One region of the Streptomyces sp. NPDC053367 genome, then DNA from elsewhere that is predicted to be linked to it. Evidence: riboswitches for the same ligand, from Rfam matches in the RefSeq annotation. Region 1 holds a riboswitch; each other region holds the start of a gene.
The links. A riboswitch is a leader RNA that binds a small molecule or an ion and turns the genes downstream of it on or off. The one in region 1 is predicted to bind cyclic di-AMP.

Region 1 (7,397 bases):
CCCACATTACGTCATGTACGTCCTGTACATTTTTCACGGAGCCCCTCCGTCGGGGATCCGGAAGGAGGCGTGAGTCATGAGCCCACCGTCCGCGCGCCATGTCCTGCCCGCCGAGCGCACCGGTTCCGGGCCGGGGACCGGGGACCCGTACACGAAGCTGCGGGAGGAACGGATCGTCCTGCTGGGCACACGCGTCGACGACACGTCGGCGAACGACGTGACGGCGCAGTTCATGTATCTGGAGCACAGGGACCCCGACCGGGACATCTCGCTCCACCTGTACTCGCCGGGCGGCTCGTACAGCGCCATGACGGCGGTCCACGACACGATGCGCTCCGTCGGCTGCGACGTGGAGGCGGTCTGCCTGGGGCAGGCCGGTACGGCCGCGGCGGTGCTGCTCGCTGCGGGTACGCCGGGAAGGCGGCTGGCGCTGCCGGGTGCGCGGATCACGCTGCGCCAGCCCGCCCTCGGCGAGCCGGTGGAGGGACAGGCCGGCGATCCGGCGGGCCGGGCCCGGGAATTGCCGCGGACGCGGGCCGGGCTGGAGGAGATGCCGGCCCGGCACACCGGGCGCCGCCGGGAGCAGGTGCGCGCGGACATCGAGCACGACCGCGTCCTCACCGCCCAGGAGGCGCTGGAGTACGGCCTGGTGGACCGGATCGTGCCCGCCCGCGCGGCTGCCCTCGCCCCGCCGGACGGGGAGTGAGGCGCCGGTGCTGCCACCCGAACTGCCGCCGCTGCCCGCGCTGACGCGCGCGGAGGGAGAGCTGATCGACCGTTACCTGGAGACGGTCGACCTGCTGGGCCGGATCAACCCCGCGCACCACGGCGACACGTACGGCGGACTGCGGGCCGCCCAGGCGCTGGTGCGCAAGGCCGCCGAACTGCGCGACGCACTCGCCCTGATGCACCAACGGGGTGAGTCGGAGCTGCACGCGCCGACGCTGGCGCGGGCGTTGCGCGTCCTGGACGGCGAGCGCCGCACCGCGCGGGTGGCGCTGCCGTCGCGCTCCGACGGCTGAGCGCGCGGAGCCGCTGTTAAACGGACCAGATGACGTACCCCCTTTCGGAGTAGACGGTTGTCCTATCTCGGGGCCCCAACGGTTGCGCGGTGCGCGCGCCTTCACCGCGGAGCAATGCGTTCCGTCCCTGGTCCGGGGGCTTTCGGCGGTCTTGACGGACGCTTGTCGATCAAGCTGTCCACCCGAACGGGCGAGTGGTGAGTAACAACACAAATCCCCGGTTCCACTGGGTATTTCGGACAGTTGTGAGTGAAGATCCCTGTCTGACGACAAGCCCCCGCCACCGCGGCGGGGCGATCCGGGCGGACGCCGAGTCCTGCCGCCGCCCGGATGACCGGTCGACAGGAGTGGATCGGCAGGAGTGGAGGACCCAAGCACGACGGTCCGCCGGAGAGCAGTTGTCCGAGCGGTCCTTGGGGTGAAGCCGCCTTCGGGCGGCCGGGCCACTTCGCCAGCCCGAATCCGACAGGTCATCCTTCACAGGCGGCTGACGAAGGGTTGCGCATGACCGCGCAGAATCGTGTCCCGTCTCTCATGGCCCGTGCCGGTACGGCCTCGGCCCTGACCCTCGCCGCCGTGGGCGGCTCCCTGGTGGTGCCCGGTGTCGCCGCCGAGGCCCAGGCCGCCACGCCCGCGACGAAGGCCCTGCAGGTGGCGGCCTCGAAGAAGGGTTCGCCCTACAAGTACGGCGCCACGGGTCCGTACCGGTTCGACTGCTCCGGGCTCACGCTCTACTCGTTCAAGAAGGCGGGCAAGTCCCTGCCGCGTACGGCCGCCCAGCAGTACAACAAGACCCGGCACATCTCCGCCAAGAGCCGCAGGGCGGGGGACCTGGTGTTCTTCCATTCGGGCTCGAACGTCTACCACGTGGGCATCTACGCCGGGAAGGGCCGGATCTGGCACGCGCCGAAGACGGGCGACGTGGTCAGGCTGCAGAAGATCTGGACGAGCAGCGTCTGGTACGGCCGCGTCAGCTGACCCGGTCCCGGGCGCCGAGGCCTCCTGACCGGCCGTCGGCGCCCGGGACCGGCTCTCCTGGGCCCCCGAGCGGCGCTGGTGCGCGCTCTCGGGGGCTCACGGCTCCTGCTGGCCCGCTGTGGTCACCGGCCGGGCCGGGACGGTCCAGGGGAGCTCGATGAGGACGGTCTTCCCGCCCTCACGGGTGGGTCTGACGCGCAGCCGGCCGCCGCACTCCGCCGTGAGACAGCGGATGATCACCATGCCGCGGCCGTTGTCCTGCTGCACCGCGGCCGGCAGTCGCTTCGGGAACCGCGGATGACTGTCGGTGACCCCGATGCGCAGCTGTTCGTCGCGCTCCAGACGCACTTCCACCGTGAAGGTGGGTGACTGCCCGAAGGTGTGCTGTACGGCGTTGGTGGCCAGTTCGGAGACGATCAGCCGGACGGTGTCGGCGCCGTCCGTGTCCGCCGGCAGACCCCACTCCCCGAGGGTGCCGACGACGAAGGCGCGGGCCGCGGAGACCGAGGCGGGATCGCTCGGCAGAGTGACGGATGCTTCCAGGTGGTCTGCCATGGCGACGTCGTCCCTTTCCCACGGGATCGCGGTCCGACATGCATCGGATGGTTCGAGTACGGTCCCGGACCGGTGTTTCGTTCGCCAGACTGCCACCAGTACGCCGGTAACGGTGGCGATCCACCAAGATATGCATATATCTGTCGCTCGAAGCGGTGAACTCTGCGACGGCAGAGCGTATTTGGGCGGCCCTTGAGGAGCAGGGAGGGGCCCATGCAGCACGGACCGGCGGTGCGCCGCCGAAAACTCGGCGCGGAGCTGCGTGCGCTACGCGCCCGCACGGGACTCACCAGCGGCGAGGCGGCCCGGCTGGTGGACTGGCATCAGTCGAAGGTGAGCCGGATCGAGACGGGCGCGAGTGGCGTGAAACCGTCGGACGTACGGTTACTGCTGGACGCCTACGGTGTCTCGGATCCCGAACTGCGCGAGCTGCTGATGATGTTGGCGGGCTCCGACGACGGGATCGGCCGGCACCACTGGTGGCACGCCTACCGCGGGGTGCTGCCACCCGCCTACCGGGACTTCATCAGCCTGGAGTCGCAGGCCAGCGCGATGCGCACACTGGAGACCTCGGTGGTGCCCGGGCTGCTGCAGACCCCCGAGTACGCCCGCGCGGTGACCCGGGCCGCGGTGGCCGGCCTGGCCGACGAGCCGGACGAGCGCGTGGACGCGCTGGTGCAGGTGCGGCTCGCCCGCCAGGAGGTGCTGCGGGCGCAGCCCCCGCTCAGACTGAGCGCCGTGCTGGACGAGGCCGTGCTGCGCAGGGAGGTCGGCGGGCCCGAGGTGATGGAGGGCCAGCGGCGGCGGCTGCTTGAGGCGGCGCGGCTGCCGCAGGTCCGTATCCAGGTGCTGCCGTTCTCCGCCGGGGCGCATATCGGCATCACCGGGCCTTTCGTTATCTTCTCATTTCCGCGCACTTCTGATCTGGACGTGGTTGTTCTCGACCACATGACGAGTAGCCTCTACCTCGAACGGAAAGAAGACCTGGAGGCCTACACCGAGGCCTTCAACACCCTTCAGGCGCACGCCCTTTCACCCGAGGACTCGCTGGATCACATCGCCGGGACAGTTGACGGCGCATAAGGAGGCACCATGTCTGCACTGCCTCGGAACGTCCCCTCCAGTACCCGACTGCACAGCGCGAAGTGGCTGCGCAGCAGCTACAGCACCGGAGCCAACAACTGCGTGGAGACGGCCCGCTGGTCGGGCCGTCTCGCCGTGCGCGACTCCAAGAGGCCGGAAGGACCCGCGCTGCTCTTCTCCCCCGAGAGCTGGGCCGGTTTCACGGCCGCATTCCACTGAGGGCGACCCAGGATCGTCCTCTTCCGAAAAGGGATCGGTTCCGGAACACGGCCGTGCTTCGCCGACTCACGGTCGCGTCTCACCGATCACCCGCACAGCGCGTTCGATCTGTTCCCCGGAGAGGTCCGCGCGGGCGGTCAGCCGCAGCCGGGAGATGCCGTCCGGCACGGACGGCGGCCGGAAGCAGCCCACGGCCACCCCCGCGGCGCGGCAGTCCGCCGCCCACCGCACGGCCTGCTCCGGGGACGGAGCGCGCACCGACACCACGGCCGCGTCCGGCCGCACCGCCTCATGGCCGGCCGCCGTCAGCCGCTCGTACAGCTCCCTCGCCACCTGCCGCGCCCGCGCCGCCCGCTCGGGCTCGCGGCGCAGCAGCTCCAGGGCGGCGAGCGCAGCGCCCGCCGCCGCCGGGGCGAGGCCGGTGTCGAAGATGAACGTCCGGGCAGCGTTGACCAGGTGCTCGATCACCCGCGCGGGGCCCAGGACCGCGCCGCCCTGGCTGCCCAGCGACTTCGACAGGGTCACCGTCACGACGACGTCCTCGGCGCCCGCGAGACCGGCCGCGTGCGGCGCGCCGCGCCCGCCGTCACCGAGGACGCCCAGGCCGTGCGCGTCGTCGACGACCAGGCCCGCGCCGTGCTCGCGGCAGGCCTCGGCGAGGGCGGCCAGCGGGGCCGCGTCGCCGTCGACGGAGAAGACCGTGTCGGACACCGCGACCGCGGGGCCGTCGTGGGTGCCCAGGGCCTTGCGGACGGCGTCAGGGTCGGCGTGGCCGACGACCTGGGTGGTGCCCCGGGCCAGCCGGCAGCCGTCGATGAGCGAGGCGTGGTTGCCCGCGTCGGAGACGATCAGCGAGCCGTGCGGGGCCAGCGCGGTGACCGCCGCGAGGTTGGCGGCGTACCCGGAGGAGAAGACCAGGGCCGCCTCGAAGCCGCAGAAGCCGGCCAGCTCGCGCTCCAGCGCGGTGTGCAGTTCCGTGGTGCCGGTGACCAGACGGGAGCCGGTCGCGCCGCCGCCCCACAGCGCGGCGGACTCCTGCGCCCCGGCGACGACCTCGGGGTGACGGGCCAGGCCCAGGTAGTCGTTGCTTGCGAGGTCCAGCAGCGGCGATTCGGCGGGGCGCGGACGCAGCGTCCGTACGAGTCCGGCGCGGCGGCGCTGTTCCGCCGACTCGTCGATCCAGCCGAACGCCATGGGTCCCTCCGCAGGATTTGTAGGCAGCGGACAGACACTAGCCGCAGGATCACCCGCCCACGGTGTGGCAATACCCACACGTCGAAGGCCGTTCGTTGTGCGAAGTCACATTGGCCCCGGGTGGGTCCGTACGACAGGATCGGCTCTCATGGATCTGCTGAACACGCTGGTGGACAAGGGGCTTCGGCGCGAGCTGCCGACCCGCGAGGAAGCGCTCGCCGTGCTGGCCACGTCGGACGACGAGCTGCTCGACGTCGTGGCCGCGGCCGGAAAGGTGCGCCGGCACTGGTTCGGGCGGCGCGTGAAACTGAACTACCTGGTCAACCTCAAGTCGGGCCTGTGCCCCGAGGACTGCTCCTACTGCTCCCAGCGGCTGGGGTCGAAGGCCGAGATCCTCAAGTACACGTGGCTCAAGCCGGACGAGGCGTCCCAGGCGGCCGCCGCGGGTCTGGCCGGCGGCGCCAAGCGGGTCTGCCTGGTGGCCAGCGGGCGCGGTCCGACGGACCGTGACGTGGACCGGGTCTCGGAGACCATCAAGGCCATCAAGGACCAGCACGAGGACGTCGAGGTGTGCGCGTGCCTCGGCCTGCTGTCGGACGGCCAGGCCGAGCGGCTGCGCGAGGCGGGCGCCGACGCCTACAACCACAACCTCAACACGTCCGAGGGGACGTACGCGGACATCACGACCACGCACACCTACGCCGACCGCGTCGACACCGTGCAGAAGGCGCACGCGGCGGGTCTGTCGGCCTGCTCGGGTCTCATCGCGGGTATGGGCGAGAGCGACGAGGACCTGGTCGACGTGGTGTTCTCGCTGCGCGAGCTGGACCCGGACTCGGTGCCGGTGAACTTCCTCATCCCGTTCGAGGGCACGCCGCTGGCCAAGGAGTGGAACCTCACCCCGCAGCGCTGTCTGCGCATCCTGGCGATGGTCCGGTTCGTGTGCCCGGACGTCGAGGTGCGTATCGCGGGCGGCCGTGAGGTCCACCTGCGCACGCTCCAGCCGCTCGCGCTGCACCTGGCCAACTCGATCTTCCTCGGCGACTACCTCACCAGCGAGGGCCAGGCCGGCAAGGCCGACCTGGAGATGATCGCCGACGCCGGCTTCGAGGTGGAGGGCGCAGGCGAGGTGACGCTGCCCGAGCACCGGGCGTCCGCGGGGGGCTGCGGCTCCCACGCGGCGGCGGGGGGCTGCGGTGGACACGAGGACGCCGGCTGCGGCGAGGCCGCGGGCGGTTGCGGCTCCCACGCGGACGGTGGCGTGTGCGGTACGGCCGCCTCCGCCGCCCCGGCGAACGAGCCGCGCCCCGACCTGGTCGCCGTACGCCGCCGCGGTGCCGGTACGGACCTCGCGCCCAATGCCTGAGCTCGGCGTACCGGAGCTGCTGGACCTGGACCGGCGGCATGTGTGGCACCCCTACGGCCCGATGCCCGGTCAGGCGCAGCCGCTGGTCGTGGAGTCCGCGAGCGGGGTCCGGCTGCGGCTCGCGGACGGCTCGGGCGAGCTGGTCGACGGCATGTCGTCCTGGTGGGCGGCGATCCACGGCTACCGCCACCCGGTGCTCGACGAGGCCGTGGGCGAGCAGCTCGGTCGGATGAGCCACGTCATGTTCGGCGGGCTCACGCACGAGCCCGCCGTACGGCTGGCGAAGCGCCTTGTCGACATGTCGCCCGAGGGCCTGGAGCATGTGTTCCTGTGCGACTCCGGGTCGGTGTCGGTCGAGGTCGCGGTGAAGATGTGCCTGCAGTACTGGCGCTCGCTGGGCCGACCGGAGAAGCGGCGGATGCTGACCTGGCGCGGCGGCTACCACGGGGACACCTGGCAGCCGATGGCCGTGTGCGACCCGGACGGCGGGATGCACGCGCTGTGGTCGGGTGTCCTGCCGCAGCAGGTGTTCGTCGACGCGCCGCCGGCCGCCTACGAGGAGGCGTACGCCGAGCTGCTGCGCTCGGCGATCGCGGAGCACGCGCACGAGCTGGCCGCGGTGATCGTGGAGCCGGTGGTGCAGGGCGCGGGCGGCATGCGCTTCCACTCCCCCGCCTATCTGCGGGTGCTGCGCGAGGCGTGCGACGCGCACGACGTGCTGCTGGTGTTCGACGAGATCGCGACCGGGTTCGGGCGTACGGGCGCGCTGTTCGCGGCGGACCACGCCGGTGTGACGCCGGATGTGATGTGCCTGGGCAAGGCGCTGACCGGCGGTTATCTCAGCATGGCGGCGACGCTGTGCACACCGCGCGTGGCCGACGGGATCTCGCGGGGCGAGGTGCCGGTGCTGGCGCACGGGCCGACGTTCATGGCCAACCCGCTCGCCTCCGCGGTGGCCTGCGCCTCGCTGGACCTGCTGC
Region 2 (7,397 bases), on a different contig from region 1:
GTGTCGCGGCTCTGGCGCCCGAGCCGCTCAGGGCGGTCGTCGCGGTCTGCTGCGCCGACGACCACCCCGACAACGAACCGCACACCGCCTCGGGTTCCGTCCGGGCGGAGGAGGTGCTGACCCGCTCCGCCGCGGCCCTCGCCCGGGTCTGTCTCCCGCCGGACCCGTCGTACGCCGGTCAGGGCCGGCGCGATCTGTGGCTGAGGCGGCTGGAGGCCGTCTCGCCGGCCGTGCACACCTGGCTGGACCGGCAGCCCGGGGACGCGCCCTGGCCGCAGGGCGGCGGCAGTGTGGACCCCGACGCGATCCGCGCGGCGGTTCTCGCGGTGAGCGGCTGGCACGACCCGTACCGCGACACCGTGCTCCACCTGCTGGAGCGCCTGCCCGCCGACCGGGTCCGCGGCCTGCTCGGCCCCTGGCCCCACCGCTATCCCGACCGCGACCGGCCGCCCGGCCCGGCGATCGGCTTCCTGCAGGAGACGCTGCGCTGGTGGGACCACTGGCTGAAGGACGAGGACACCGGCGTCCTGGCTGAGCCCCTGCTGCGCTCCTACGTCACCGACGCGCACCCTCCGGCCACGACGTACCCGGCCCTGCCGGGCGGCTGGGCCGGGGAGCCCGCCTGGCCCTCGCCGAGGGTGACACCGGTGACGTACGCCCTCCGGGGCGCCCCCGTCGTCGTACGGTCGCCGATGCACACCGGTGTGGACGCCGGCCGCTTCCGGCCCCTCGGCCACGACGCCGACCTGCCGCCGGACCAGCGGGAGGAGGACGCGCGCTCGGCGTGCTTCGAGTTCGAGGTGGGCGAGGAGACCTGGGTGCTGGGGCGGCCCCGGGTGCGGCTGCGGCTTGCCTGCGCGGCGCCGCGCGGGCAGGTGGCCGCCCGGCTGTGCGACGTGGCCCCGGACGGGTCCTCGACGCTGGTCACCCGCGGGACGCTCGACCTCGTGGCCGCCGGGCCTGCGCAGCGGGCGGACTTCGAGCTGGGCGCCGTCGGGTACGCCTTCCCGGCCGGGCACCGCATCCGGCTCGCCGTCTCCTCGGCGTACTGGCCGTGGATCTGGCCCGAGCCGGGGTCGGGGGCCGGCTTCACGCTGGACCCGGCCGGCAGCACGCTGGAGCTGCCCGTGCGCTCGCGCGAGGCGGGCGCCGAGGTCGGCTTCGAGGAGCCGGAGCAGGCCGAGCCGCTGGGGGTGAGCCTGCCGGCCACCCTGGACGAGCCCCGGCCGGAGCGGGTGGTGGTGCGCGAGGTCGCCGAGGGCCTGTGGCGCCTTGAGGTCCTTCCGGTCCGTGGCGGCACACGCGTGTACCCGGACGGTCTGGAGCTCACCGAGGAGGCGCTGGAGACGTACACGATCCGCGCCGACGATCCGCTGTCGGCCCGCGCCCGCGCCGAGTGGTCGGTCCGGCTGCACCGGCCCGAGCTGCCCTGGGAGGCCACGGTCCGCACCCGTTCGGAGATCGGCTGCGACGGGGAGCACTTCGTCACCTCGGACGAGGTGGTCTGCACGGAGGGCGGCGAGGTCGTGTTCCACCGCACCTGGGAGAAGCGGATTCCACGGGCCGCCGATTAAGGGCGAGTTGGGCTCGATGTCTCAATTGCCGCTCTTGTGATCGACGGTGAGATGACTCACTGCCCGGCCGGTCGCGCGGCGGCCTGCCCCGCCGGCGCAAGCCGCCTCCCGCCGCCTGGTTGAGCGGCAGTCGCCATAAAGGATCAAGTGCCGCAAACAGACTGGATCATGCCTGACCGGTGCTTTGTGTGAATCCGGCACTTGTTTCGCGCATGTGCTCTCGCATACGTTCCCGGCCTGCCGGGCGGACGCCTAGTCCTGCCGCCGCCCAAGGCACCCACCGACATCGCAGCGGCAGGAGCGGGGGACCCAGGTAAGTCGCCGTCCCGGACGTCGTACCAGCTACGACACCCGGGACGGCTAGGGGTGAAGCCATGCCTTCTTCGGCACGGCCGGGCACCTTTCCGCCCGAACCCGACAGCTCACCTCGCAGGCGCCGGAGAGGAATTCCCCATGCCTGCGCACACGCATGCAAACCGCCGTCCCCGTCTCGCCCGTGCCCTCGCCGCCGCCGGTGTGGCCGCCGCCGCGCTCGCGCTGCCGCTCGTCGGCGCGACCGGCGCCTCGGCCGCCCCCGCGGCCACGGCGACGGCGACCGTGTACCCCGACAACCTCGACGGCTGGATCCGCCAGTCCCTCGACGTCATGGCCCAGCACGGAATCCCGGGCAGCTACGACGGCATCTACCGCAACATCATGCGCGAGTCCTCGGGCAACCCCCTCGCCATCAACAACTGGGACTCCAACGCGCTCGCGGGCACCCCCTCCAAGGGCCTGCTCCAGGTCATCGACCCGACCTTCGCGGCGTACCACGTGCCGGGCACCGCCTTCGACCCGTACGACCCGGTCGCGAACATCACCGCCGCCTGCAACTACGCGGCGGCCCGCTACGGATCGATCGACAACGTCTTCGGCGCGTACTGATCCCTCCTCAGCAGTAGATCCGTTCGAGGACGACGGCGATGCCGTCGTCCTCGTTCGAGCAGGTGATCTCGTCGGCCACCGCCTTCAGTTCCGGATGCGCGTTGGCCATGGCCACGCCGTGCGCGGCCCAGTCGAACATCGGGATGTCGTTGGGCATGTCGCCGAACGCCAGCGTGTCCCCGGGCGCCAGCCCGAGGTGCCGGGCCGCCAGTGCCAGGCCGGTCGCCTTGGTGACACCGCACGGCTGCAGCTCCACGGTGCCCGGCCCGGACATGGTGACCGTGGCGAGCGATCCGACCACCCCGCGCGCCACGGCAGCCAACTCGTCGTCACCCAGACTCGGATGGCGCAGCAGCACCTTGCTGATCGGCTCGCACCACAGATCGTCGCGCCGCTCCACCCGCACCGCAGGCAGCGTCGGGTGGGGCATCGTGTAGCCGGGCTCGATGAGGGTGAGCCCGTCGACGCCGTCCTGGTCCACGGCCGCGTACACCTGCCCCACCTCGGCCTCGATCTTGCCGAGCGCGGTCTCGGCCAGCTCCTGGTCCAGGGTGACGGACCACAGCAGCCGGTCGGCGCCGACGTCGTAGAGCTGCGCGCCCTGCCCGCACACCGCGAGCCCCGTGCAGCCCAGGTCCTCCAGCAGGGGGCGCACCCGGGGCGCGGGCCGGCCGGTCACCACCAGATGTCGGGCGCCGGCGTGCGCCACCAGCGCCAGAGCGGCCCGCGACCGATCGGAGAACGTGTCGTCGCCGCGAAGCAGCGTGCCGTCCAGATCGGTGGCGATGAGTGAGTACGGGGTGCGCTCGGCATATGCGGTGGGTGCGGCCATGATCAGAGAATACGGACATCGCGCGCCCCCTCCCCGGCGCCGACCGGCCCCCGCAGGGCGCCCGTCCCAGCCCACACGCCCCTTCAACTCCCTTTCACTCTCCGGGATTTCACCCCCAGGTGTCGCCCTGCGAACCTACGACCTCCCCGTCGGGCAGCCTCCTCTCCCCCGACCGGCGGCGGCACCCCGCCAGCCCCTGGGGCACTGCCCAAGACGGCCGCCTCGGCCGTAACGTGTGGCCCAGCCGCCCGCCCGTGCCCGCACCGGCGGGCGGCCGCACGGCACCGCACACGGCACGCACGAGAGCGAGGCACAACCGCATGCCCCCCTTCGATGTCCCCGAAGGCGACCCCTTCGGCCCGCACAACCTTCCGTACGGTGTGTTCTCCACCGGCGGCCCGGACCAGCGGACCGTCGGCGTCCGGCTCGGTGACCACGTCCTCGACGCGGGCGCGGCGGCCCGGGCCCTCGGCTCCCCCTACGTCACCCTGCTCGCCCAGCCCTCCCTCGACCGGCTGCTGGCCGCCGGCCGCACGGCCTGGTCCGACGTCCGGCGCGCGCTGACGGCCTGGGTGACGGTGCCCTCGTACCGCGAGACCATCGAGCCGCTCATGCACCCGCTCGACTCGGTGACCCTGCACCTGCCGTTCACGGTCGCGGACTACGTCGACTTCTACGCCTCGGAGAACCACGCCCGTAACGTCGGCCAGATCTTCCGCCCCGACGCCGAGGACTCCCTCACCCCGAACTGGAAGCACCTGCCGATCGGCTACCACGGCCGCTCCGGCACGGTCGTGGTCTCCGGCACCGACGTCATCCGGCCCTCCGGCCAGCGCAAGGCCCCCGCCGACCCCGCGCCCGTCTTCGGCCCGTCCGTCCGCCTGGACATCGAGGCCGAGGTCGGCTTCGTCGTCGGCACGCCGTCGCCCATGGGCAGCAGCGTGCCCCTCGCCGGCTTCCGCGATCACGTCTTCGGCCTGTGCCTGCTCAACGACTGGTCCGCGCGCGATCTCCAGGCCTGGGAGTACGTCCCCCTCGGCCCGTTCCTCGGCAAGTCCTTCGCCACCTCCGTGTCGGCGTGGATCACCCCGCTGGAGGCGCTGGAGGAGGCCCGTGTCGCCCCGCCCGAGCGCACCCACCCGCTGCTGCCCTACCTCGACGACGGCGACGAGGAGCCCCACGGCTACGACCTGCGCCTCTCCGTCGCGATCAACGGTCATGTCGTCTCCGAACCTCCCTTCTCCACCATGTACTGGACCGCCGCCCAGCAGCTCGCCCACATGACGGTCAACGGCGCCTCCCTGCGCACCGGCGACCTCTACGGCTCCGGCACCATCAGCGGCCCCACCGAGGCCCAGCGCGGCTCCCTCCTCGAACTCACCTGGAACGGCCGCGACCCCCTCGAACTCCCCGACGGCAAGCGCACCTTCCTTGAGGACGGCGACGTCGTCACCCTGACCGCCTGGGCTCCCGGCCCGGACGGCACCCGGGTGGGTCTCGGCGAGGTGACCGGGCGCGTCGTGCCGGGCCGGGTCGACTGAGGGCTCGCTCCGCGGGTGAGCCGGCCGGGATCCCCGGGATCCTGGGGGTGAGCCTGTTTGGTTCCGCCCCGGCGAGGGCACTGCGGCACCGGGTGAGCCTGGCCCGGGGTGCCTGGCCGGGGATGCCTGGCTTGGGGCGCCTGGCCCGGGGCGCCTGGCCCGGGGCGCCTGGCCCGGGGTGCCTGGTTGGGGGCGCCTGGCCGGGGGTGTCTGGCCGGGGGCCTGTCCAGGTGAGCCCGGTCGGCACGTTCGACAAGGCCCGTGATCCGCGACGGTCCTGCCGGATTTCTTACGTCGGTCGCCCGTCGCCGTCATACTGGCGGCGGGCGGTCGCCGGTCCGCTCCGACCGCCGGAGGGTGCGGCGCCCGGCGTTGCACCCCCGCGTCGCCCGCCCACCTGCCCCGCAGCCGACCCTTCCGATCAGGATCCGGAGCCCGTGGCATGACCGTCTGCATGCTCCTGCTGGGCGTCGTCGCCCTGACGGCCGCCGTGCCGGTCCCCCGTGCGCTGACCCGGGCCGCCTGGCCCGAACGGGAACCCGTGGTCGCGCTGTGGGTGTGGCAGTGCCTGGTGGCGACCGTTCTGCTGTGCTGCCTCACCGCCCTCGTGCTGAGTGCCGCCGCCGTCTTCGGGACCGTCCGGTCCCGGGTCTTCGCCCCGGCCCCGTCGGCCGTCACCGCCGCCTACGACCTGTCCGCTGCGCCGCCCTGGGTCACCGTCCTCACCCTCCTGCTGGCCTGCGGGGCCGCCTGGACCACCGCGATGCTCGCCCGTGAGCTGGTGGAGGCCCGCCGCCGGCGCGGAGCGGCCCGGGCGCATCTGCGGGAACGCGCCCCCGACCTGCCCGCCGGCCTCCCGGCCGCGCGCGGCCCCCTACTGGTGCTGGAGGACGAATACCCGGACGCCTGGTGGATGCCGGGCCACCCGCCCCAGCTGGTCGTCACCACCGGCGCCCTGCACCGGCTCACCGACCGTCAGCTGGACGCCGTGCTCACCCATGAGCGCGGCCACGCGCGCGCCCACCACGACTGGCTGCTGCACCTGTCGACGGCCCTGGCGACCGGCTTCCCCCGGGTGCCGCTGTTCACCCACTTCTGCGACCAGACCCGCCGCCTGGTCGAGCTCGCCGCCGACGACGCGGCCTCCCGCCGGTGCGGCCACCTCACCACCGCCCTGGCTCTGATCGAGCTGAACCAGCACCGCGGTGTCCTGTCCTGCGCCTCCAGCAACCGCCTCCTCGGCGAGCGCGTCGACCGCCTCCTGCAGCCACCGCCCCGGCTGGAGCGCGGGCAGCGGGCCCTGACGACGACGGTGGCGGCGCTGGTGCCGTTGCTGCCGCTGCTGATCACGTTCGCCCCTGGCCTGACGGCACTGAGCTGACGGGCGGGTTTCGGGCGCGGGCCCGGTCCGGGTCCTGATCCGTATCCCGGCCCGGGTCCTGATCCGTGTCCCGGCCCGGGTCCTGATCCGTATCCGGACCCCGCCCGGGGCAGGGGAAGGGGCAGGTGCAGGGACCTGCGGGCAAGCCGCGGCCCGACGGCCGGGCCCGGCCCCGGCGCTATATCCAGTCGTCCGGTTCCGGCTCGGCGTCCATCTCCGGCCAGTCGTCCGGTTCTGCCCGGCCCTCGTCCGGCGCGGCCCCTCGGCCCGGCGCGGCCCCGCCCTCGTCGCGCGCACCGGCAGAGGTGCCCGGTCCGTCCAGCGAGGCCAGCACCTTGACCACGCCCTCCCCGTAGGTCGCGAGCTTCTTCTCGCCGACCCCGCTGACGCCCCCGAGCTCGCGCACCGAGGTGGGCCAGACGGTGGCGATCTCCCGCAGCGTGGCGTCGTGGAAGATGACGTAGGCCGGGACGCCCTGCTCGCGGGCCTGCTCCGCACGCCAGGCGCGCAGCGCCTCGAAGGCGGGCAGCAGGGCCTCGGGCAGCTCGGCCGCGGCGGCCTTCGGCTTGCGCTCGCCCCGGCCCGAGGAGCCCGACCGGGACCCGGCCGGCTTCTTCGGCTCCTTGCGCAGCGGCACCTCCCGCTCGCGCCGCAGCACCGAACCGCTGGACTCGGTCAGCACCAGCGTGCCGTACTCCCCCTCGACGGCGAGCAGCCCTTGGGCCAGCAACTGCCGTACCACACCGCGCCATTCGCCCTCGGTGAGGTCCTGTCCGATGCCGAACACGGACAGCTGGTCGTGGTCGAACTGGATGACCTTGCCGGTGCGCCGGCCGAGCAGGATGTCGATGATCTGCCCGGTGCCGAACTTCTGGCCGCGCTCACGCTGCAACCGCACCACCGTCGACAGCACCTTCTGGGCGGCGACCGTGCCGTCCCACGTCTCCGGCGGGGTCAGACAGGTGTCGCAGTTGCCGCAGCCCGCCGGGTCGGCGTCCTGGCCGAAGTAGGTGAGGAGCTGTCCACGCCGGCACTGGGCGCTCTCGCACAGGGCGAGCATCGCGTCCAGGTGCGCGGCGGCCCGGCGCCGGAACGCCTCGTCGCCCTCGCCCGACTGGATCAGCTTGCGCTGCTGGATGACGTCG
Region 3 (7,397 bases), on a different contig from region 1:
GTGGTCAGCCCTTGAAGCGCGGGAAGGCGCTGCGGCCGGCGTACACCGCGGCGTCGTCGAGGATCTCCTCGATGCGCAGCAGCTGGTTGTACTTGGCGACGCGCTCGGAGCGGGCCGGGGCGCCGGTCTTGATCTGGCCGCAGTTGGTGGCGACGGCCAGGTCGGCGATGGTGACGTCCTCGGTCTCGCCGGAGCGGTGGGACATCATGCACTTGAAGCCGTTGCGCTGGGCCAGCTCGACGGCGTCCAGGGTCTCGGTGAGCGAGCCGATCTGGTTCACCTTCACCAGCAGGGCGTTGGCGGCGCCCTCCTCGATGCCGCGGGCCAGGCGCTCGGGGTTGGTGACGAACAGGTCGTCGCCGACGAGCTGGACCTTGTCACCGAGCTTGTCGGTGATGGTCTTCCAGCCGTCCCAGTCGTCCTCGAACAGCGGGTCCTCGATGGAGACCAGCGGGTAGGCGTCGACCAGCTCGGCGTAGTACTCCGTCATCTCGGCGGCGGAGCGGTTCTTGCCCTCGAAGACGTACGAGCCGTCCTTGTAGAACTCGGACGCGGCCACGTCCAGGGCGAGCGCGATCTGCTCGCCGGGGGTGTAGCCGGCCTCCTTGATGGCCTCGAGGATGAGGTCGAGGGCCTCGCGGTTGGAGCCGAGGTTCGGGGCGAAGCCGCCCTCGTCGCCGAGACCGGTGGCCAGGCCCTTGCTCTTCAGGACCTTCTTGAGGGTGTGGTAGACCTCGGCACCCCAGCGCAGGGCCTCGGAGAAGGACTCCGCGCCGATCGGGGCGATCATGAACTCCTGGATGTCCACGTTGGAGTCGGCGTGCGAGCCGCCGTTCAGGATGTTCATCATCGGCACCGGCAGCAGGTGCGCGTTGGGGCCGCCCAGGTAGCGGAACAGCGGCAGGTCGCTGGCCTCGGAGGCGGCGTGGGCCACGGCGAGCGAGACACCGAGGATGGCGTTGGCGCCGAGCGAGCCCTTGTTGTCGGTGGCGTCCAGGTCGAACATGGCCTGGTCGATCAGGCGCTGCTCGGTGGCGTCGTAGCCGACGAGCTCCGGGCCGATCTGCTCGATGACCGCGAGGACGGCCTTCTCGACACCCTTGCCGAGGTAGCGGTTCGAGTCGCCGTCGCGGAGCTCGATGGCCTCGAAGGCGCCCGTGGAGGCGCCGGACGGGACGGCGGCACGACCCGTGCTGCCGTCGTCGAGGCCGACCTCGACCTCGACCGTGGGGTTGCCTCGGGAGTCCAGGATTTCCCGGGCTACGACGACGTCGATGGACGGCACGAGCATCTCCTTCGTGGATGTGACGCTTTTGAGCAGAACCGCGGGTGGCTCTGCGAGACGAGCCTAACCGGCTCCGGGGGATCGGCCAGCCGATCGCCCACCCCGTGGACGGAAACCGAGCGTAAATTGTTTCCGAACGGAACAAACGGGCGGAGGTGAGCTCGTCCGTGCACCGTCGCGCCCCCTCACCGCCGGGCGCGGCCCACCCCGGCGATGACCCCGGCGATGATCCCGGCGACGGCCCCCGGGCATGGCCCCGCCCCGGTGCGTACGGGGGAACACGCACCGGGGCGGGGAGCCAGGGGGGGAGAGCGCCGACTACTTGAGGTGCAGCTGCTGACCCGGGTAGATGAAGTCGGCGTCGTCGATGATGTCCTTGTTCAGCTCGAACAGCTTCTGCCAGCCACCCTTGACGTGGTGCTTCTCGGCGATCGAGCTGAGGGTGTCGCCCTTGACGACCTTGTACTCGCCGTCGCCCTTCTCGACCTTCTTGCCGGTCGGCGTGGTGACGGTCTTCTTCGCGGCCGGGCGCTCCTGCGAGCGGGAGGCGCTCTGCTGCTCGGTCTCGCGGGTGGGGGCCGGGGCGGGGGTGCTCTCCTGCGTGGCGGTGCTGCCGGAGTCCGCGGAGCCGCCGTTGTACGGAGTGCTGGACAGGCCCACGCCGCAGACCGGCCAGGCGCCCTTGCCCTGGCCCGCGAGGACCTTCTCGGCGATCTCGATCTGCTGGGACTTGCTGGCCTGGTCGGCCGTGGCGGCGTACTGCGTGCCGCCGTACGCGGCCCAGGTGGAGGCGGAGAACTGCAGACCGCCGTAGTAGCCGTTGCCGGTGTTGATGGACCAGTTGCCGCCGGACTCGCACTGGGCGACGGCGTCCCACTCGGAAGCGGTGGCGGCGGAGGCGTTGCCGGCCGCCATGAGCGGGGCGGCGACGGCGGCGCCGGTCACACCGGCGATGGCGATGGCGCGAGTGGCCTTGTTCGGACGACGGTGCTTGCCCTTGCCGGAAAACAGCATGGAAGATCCCCTCACCGACGCCTGCGAGGTGAGCTGTCGGGTTCGGGCCGGTTGAGTTGCCCGGCCGCGGCTCTCACGAGCTGCGGCTTCACCCCAAGCCGGTTCCGGTGTCGAGTTTCCTCAACCCCCGGACCCGGCGCTTACCTTGGGTCCCCCGCTCCTGCCTACGGCGCTTGACGCGACGACTGTTCCCGGGCGGCCACTGGCAGGATTCGGCGTGTGTGGCTGCCGGGGCTCGTGTTGGCGAGCGGTCACGACCGTAGACAGGCGATCGGCGGATTTTCAAAGACGATCAGGGCTTCTGAGACTCATCCCACAGTTTCGCCAAACCGGACATATGGCGGCGAACCATGCGTGAACTCCCGCTACTTTTCGCCCGGTTCGACCCCTACAGCAAGCGTCTGACCGGGCAGGATGAGGTTCGGATCGGTACCGACCGTCTGCTGGTTCTCGGCATACAGCTCCGACCATCCGCCCTGGAGTCCAAGGGAGTCGGCGATGCCCCACAGGCTGTCGCCGGCCCGCACGGTGTACTCGCCGTCGGCCGCATCCCGTACGACCGCGCCGCCGCGCGAGGCGTGACGCGCCGTGGAATCGCCCGTACGGCCGTCCGCCACGTCCTCCCCGACACCCTCGTCGGCGCTGTCGCCGCGGTGCCGGCCGGTGCCCGTGTCGGCGTCAGCGTCGGCCGAAGAGGTACCACTCTGGCCGGACTTGTCCGAGTCGTCCTGGAGGTTGCCTGTGGCGGAGCTGTCGGACTCCGGCGAAGCGGCACCCGCGTCCCGGCTCGAGCCGGAGTCCGCATCAGGCGAAGGGTCCGCTTTGGTCGTATTTCTCTGATTGCCCTGCTCGTCCTGACCGTCGCTCCCTGTCGAGCCGTTAGACGACGAGGGCGACGAGGAAGACGACGGGGAGGGGAGCAGAGGGGAGGAGTCGGAGGAACCGGAGGAACCGGACGACTCGGACGATCCGGGGGTGTCGATCAGGCCGCCCAGACCCGAGGAGGCGTCCTCGGAGACTCCGGTGTCGACGTCGGCCGGCGCCGAGTCCTCGCCGAGGCCCGAGAGCGGGCCGCAGGTGGGCCACGCCGTGACGCCCTGGTCCGCGAGGACGCGCTCGGCGACGGCTATCTGCTGCTGACGGCTGGCCTGCTCGGGGCTCGGGGCGTAGTCCAGGCCGCCGTAGGTCTCCCAGTCCGTCTGGGTCAGCCGCAGGCCGCCGAAGTGGCCGTAGCCGTCGTACGCGCTCCAGGCACCGCCCGTCTCGCACTCCGCGACCCGGTCCCAGGTCGTACCGTCCGCCGCGTTCGCGCCCGAGGCGCCGAGCAGCGGGATCGCGATGGCGGAGCCGGTCACTCCGGCTGCGACGAGGAGAGCCGGAGCCTGGCGGGGGCGACGGTGACGACCGTTCCCGGAGAGCATGCGGAAGCCTTTCGTGCGACAGCAGGGACCACGCGGCGTGTGAAGCGGGGCGCCGCGCTGATGGGTGAACGTATCGGCAGACGATCACTTGTCACAAGTTAATGCCGCACAGATCACGTGAAGATCACAGACTTGAGGGTGTGTCACGTTCGCCGTCGTCAACGGCCTGTGCTGTACGCCGCCTTGGTGCGACGGGTGCTCACCGGGTCGGTGTGAAGGCGACCGGCAGGGTGCGCAGGCCGCGCATGATGAGGCCGCCGCGCCAGCGCAACTCGGCCGGATCCACGGCCAGTCGCAGGTCCGGCAGCCGGGTGAGCAGGGTGGCCAGCGCCGTCTGCCCCTCCAGCCGGGCCAGCGGGGCGCCCAGGCAGTAGTGGATGCCGTGCCCGTAGCCCAGATGCTGGTTGTCACGGCGGGCGAGGTCGAGGGTGTCAGGGTCCTGGAACCGGGCCGGGTCCCGGTCCGCCGCGGCCAGCACCACCAGCACGGGGTCGCCGGCCGCGATGTCCTGTCCGCCGATGGTCAGCGGCCTGGTGGCGAACCGCCAGGTCGCCAGCTCCACCGGCCCGTCGAACCGCAGCAGTTCCTCCACCCCCGTCGCGAGGAGGCCGGTCTCCCCCGCGGCGAGCGAGCGCTGGAGGCGCTCACGCTGCTCAGGGTGGTTGAGCAGGGCGAACGTGCCGTTGCCGATGAGGTTGACGGTCGTCTCGAATCCGGCGAACAGCAGGATGAACGCCATCGCCGCCGCCTCGTTCTCGGTGAGGTGCTCACCGTGATCCGAGGCGCGGATGAGGCCCGAGATCAGGTCCTCGCCCGGCGCGGGCTCCGCGGGCAGCGCCTCCCGCTTGCGGTGGATGAGCTCGGCGAGATAGCCGCGCATCTTCTTCACCGACCGCGCGACCCCGCCCCGCGGGCCGCCGCCGTGCCGGATCATCATGCCCGCCCAGTCCCGGAAGTCGTCCTGGTCCTCCCGCGGGACGCCCAGCATGTCGCAGATGGCGTAGATGGGCAGCGGGAAGGCGAACTCATGGATGAGGTCCGCCGACCCCTTCGCCGCGAACTGGTCGATGAGGTGGTCGGTCAGCTCCTGCACCCGCGGCGCGAACTCGGCCACCCTTCGCGGTGTGAACGCCTTGCTCACCAGCCGCCGCAGCCTGGTGTGGTCCGGCGGGTCGATGTTCAGCAGATGCGTCATCAGCTCCGCCTTGCGCTCACCGGGGATGCCGGTCTTCCCCTTCGCGTGCGCGGGCTCGTCGTGATGCTCCGGGTTCTTCGACAACCGCGCGTCCGCCAGCGCCTGTTTGGCGTCGGCGTATCGCGTGACCAACCACGCCTCCACCCCGCTCGGCAGACGCGTCCTGTGCACCGGCGCGTGCTCCCGCAGCCAGGCGTAGGCGGGGTACGGGTCGGTGGCGAACTCCCAGGTGAAGAGTTCTGGTGGCGCTGGGTGGGGCGCCGACGCGGGGTCGGGCGCGGGGTGGGGGTCGGGGCTGGGCGCGGGGCTGGGCGCGGGGCTGGGCTTCGGGTCGTGGCCGGGCTTGGGGTCGGGGCTGGGGTGGGGGTGGTTGGTCACCGGTTGACGGTAGCTGGCCGGGCGCGGTTGCGCGGGACTCGGCCTCGGCGGGGCCGCTCGGGTCAGTGTTGGACGCCGCCCGTGTTCCCCATGCCGTCCGTGCCGTCCGTGCCGTCCGTGTCGTCCTTGTCGTCCTTGTCGTCCTTGTCGTCCGTGACTCGCCGGTGTCCCGTCTTCGCCGCGGCCGTCTCCGTCTCGCGTATCGCGTCCCGGTAGGCGCGGGCCGCCGCTCTGAGGGCCGCTTCCGGGTCCACGCCCTCGGACTCGGCGCGGACGGCCAGGGCGAGGAGTTCGTAGCCGATGGCGTCGGTGTGGGGCAGGGAGACGTCGAGGCCTGCCGTGCGGGCGCGGGAGGCGAGCTTGGCGGCGAGGGCGAGGCCCGGCTGGTGCAGGGGGATGCCCTCGGTCACGGAGGAGCGGCGTTTCTCCTCCGCCTTGGTGCGCAGCCAGTGCTCCTTGACCTCTTCGGGAGTGGTGGCGGTCGCGTCCCCGAAGACATGCGGGTGGCGGTGGATGAGCTTGGCGACGATGCCGCCGGCGACGTCGTCGATCGAGAACGGGGCGTCGGGGTGCTCCTCGGCGATCCGCGCGTGGAAGACCACTTGGAGCAGGACGTCACCCAGTTCCTCGCGCAGTTCGTCGCGGTCGCCCTCCTCGATGGCCTCGACGAGTTCGTACGCCTCCTCGATGCCGTACTTCGCCAGCCCCTCATGGGTCTGCCGCGACGACCACGGGCACTCGGCGCGGATGCGGTCCATGACCTGTACGAGGTCGAGGAGCCGGGCGCCCGGCAGGTCGTAGGAGGCGGGGAGCAGCTCCAGCTCCGGCATGCGCACCCGGCCGGAGCCGGCGAGGCGGGCCAGGCCGTCCGTCAGGGCCGGCTCGCCCTCGCCCGTCGCGACGACGACCACCGTGTGTCCGCGCGCGCAGGCGTCCACCAGCTCCTCGGCGGTCGGGGCCGCCTCGGCCACGGTTATCCCCGCCTCCCGCAGATACGGCAGCTGCGGGTGGGCGCCGTCCGCGCACAGGACACGGTCGGCGGTGCGCAGCGCCTGCCAGGCGGGCCAGGACAGCAGGCCGGGGGCGACCCGGTGGCTGGTGGTGAGCAGGACGATACGGCCGGGGGCGTCGTGGGGCTCCGGGTGTGCCTGGGGATCCGGGGCGGCGGGTTCGAAGCTGGTTGCGTTCACGATCCGAACGTAACGCAAGCCGCGGACGGACCGACGAGCGTCGTCCACAGGCTGGAGCGGATCATCTGATGATCCGACCGGACGTGACTCCGGACTCCGGCCCGGCCGGCCCCAGGCAGGTGATCACCGCCGTACCCTCACGCCCGGCGCACCGCAGGCCCGCCGGACCTCGGGCCCGCCCGCCGCACGCTTCTTCGTTCCGCGGGGCGCGCTTCCTGTCCACCGGGCTGCTCCCCTGTCCACCGGGCTGCTCCCCTGTCCACCGGCCAGGTCTCCCCTACGCCGGCCGCTCCTCGGCCGCCGTCGTGACGTCCCGCACCCACGGTGCCTTGGCGTCCACCCGGCCGACCTTCTCCGCGTCCCAGGTGCCGTAGCGCGGGTTGAGGTCGACGTCGAGCTCCTTGGACGCCTCGGACAGGGCCTTCCAGAAGGCGGGCTGGCTGGTGTCGGTGCCCAGTGCCTCGGCGAGCTTCTGGGCCTCCAGCTGGAGCCGCAGGTTCTCGTCGAGGCGCTCCGGTGCGACGGAGTACTGCTGCAGCCAGGCCGTCTGGAGCGCCTTGGCGCCGCCCGCCTGCTGTTCGAGACCGGCGCGCATCTTCTGGACCTCGCGGCGGCTGACGGTGACGCCCGCGTCCTCGGCGGCACGGTGCAGGACCCGGTCGAGGACCATGCCGTGCAGGGTGTCGCGGGTGAGGGTGCCGGTCTTGGCGATGACCTGGCTGTACTGGGCCTCGTCCGCCACCGCCGCGCGCTGGGCGTCGCGGACCTCCTCGACGCGGTTCTCCAGTTGGGAGACGGTGATCCGCTGGCCGCCGACGACGGCCGCAGCACCGGGGTGCGCATCGTTTCCGCAGGCGGTGAGCAAGGGGGCCGCGGCGGCGATCGCGGCGGTGAGGACGAGCGCGGTGCGACGG

Region 2: another riboswitch for cyclic di-AMP. It lies ahead of ACIGXJ_RS25475 (transglycosylase SLT domain-containing protein); the one in region 1 lies ahead of ACIGXJ_RS13325 (C40 family peptidase).
Region 3: another riboswitch for cyclic di-AMP. It lies ahead of ACIGXJ_RS20495 (transglycosylase family protein); the one in region 1 lies ahead of ACIGXJ_RS13325 (C40 family peptidase).

The regions. Positions count from the first base shown of each region.
Region 1 covers NZ_JBITYN010000004.1:129,160-136,556, reverse strand. The annotation lists gene ACIGXJ_RS13335 (ATP-dependent Clp protease proteolytic subunit) at 77-706, shown strand; gene ACIGXJ_RS13330 (hypothetical protein) at 714-1,022, shown strand; cyclic di-AMP (ydaO/yuaA leader) riboswitch at 1,320-1,523, shown strand; gene ACIGXJ_RS13325 (C40 family peptidase) at 1,527-2,000, shown strand; gene ACIGXJ_RS13320 (ATP-binding protein) at 2,097-2,555, opposite strand; gene ACIGXJ_RS13315 (helix-turn-helix domain-containing protein) at 2,769-3,638, shown strand; gene ACIGXJ_RS13310 (DUF397 domain-containing protein) at 3,648-3,857, shown strand; gene ACIGXJ_RS13305 (8-amino-7-oxononanoate synthase) at 3,924-5,051, opposite strand; gene bioB (biotin synthase BioB) at 5,200-6,417, shown strand; gene ACIGXJ_RS13295 (adenosylmethionine--8-amino-7-oxononanoate transaminase) at 6,410-7,397, shown strand, end outside.
Region 2 covers NZ_JBITYN010000009.1:189,079-196,475, reverse strand. The annotation lists gene ACIGXJ_RS25480 (CocE/NonD family hydrolase) at 1-1,574, shown strand, start outside; cyclic di-AMP (ydaO/yuaA leader) riboswitch at 1,843-2,023, shown strand; gene ACIGXJ_RS25475 (transglycosylase SLT domain-containing protein) at 2,028-2,498, shown strand; gene ACIGXJ_RS25470 (HAD family hydrolase) at 2,506-3,330, opposite strand; gene fahA (fumarylacetoacetase) at 3,651-4,871, shown strand; gene ACIGXJ_RS25460 (M56 family metallopeptidase) at 5,314-6,252, shown strand; gene recQ (DNA helicase RecQ) at 6,431-7,397, opposite strand, start outside.
Region 3 covers NZ_JBITYN010000007.1:98,205-105,601, forward strand. The annotation lists gene eno (phosphopyruvate hydratase) at 5-1,285, opposite strand; gene ACIGXJ_RS20495 (transglycosylase family protein) at 1,604-2,299, opposite strand; cyclic di-AMP (ydaO/yuaA leader) riboswitch at 2,303-2,481, opposite strand; gene ACIGXJ_RS20500 (transglycosylase family protein) at 2,665-3,654, opposite strand; gene ACIGXJ_RS20505 (cytochrome P450) at 3,920-5,293, opposite strand; gene ACIGXJ_RS20510 (nucleoside triphosphate pyrophosphohydrolase) at 5,356-6,483, opposite strand; gene ACIGXJ_RS20515 (SurA N-terminal domain-containing protein) at 6,761-7,397, opposite strand, start outside.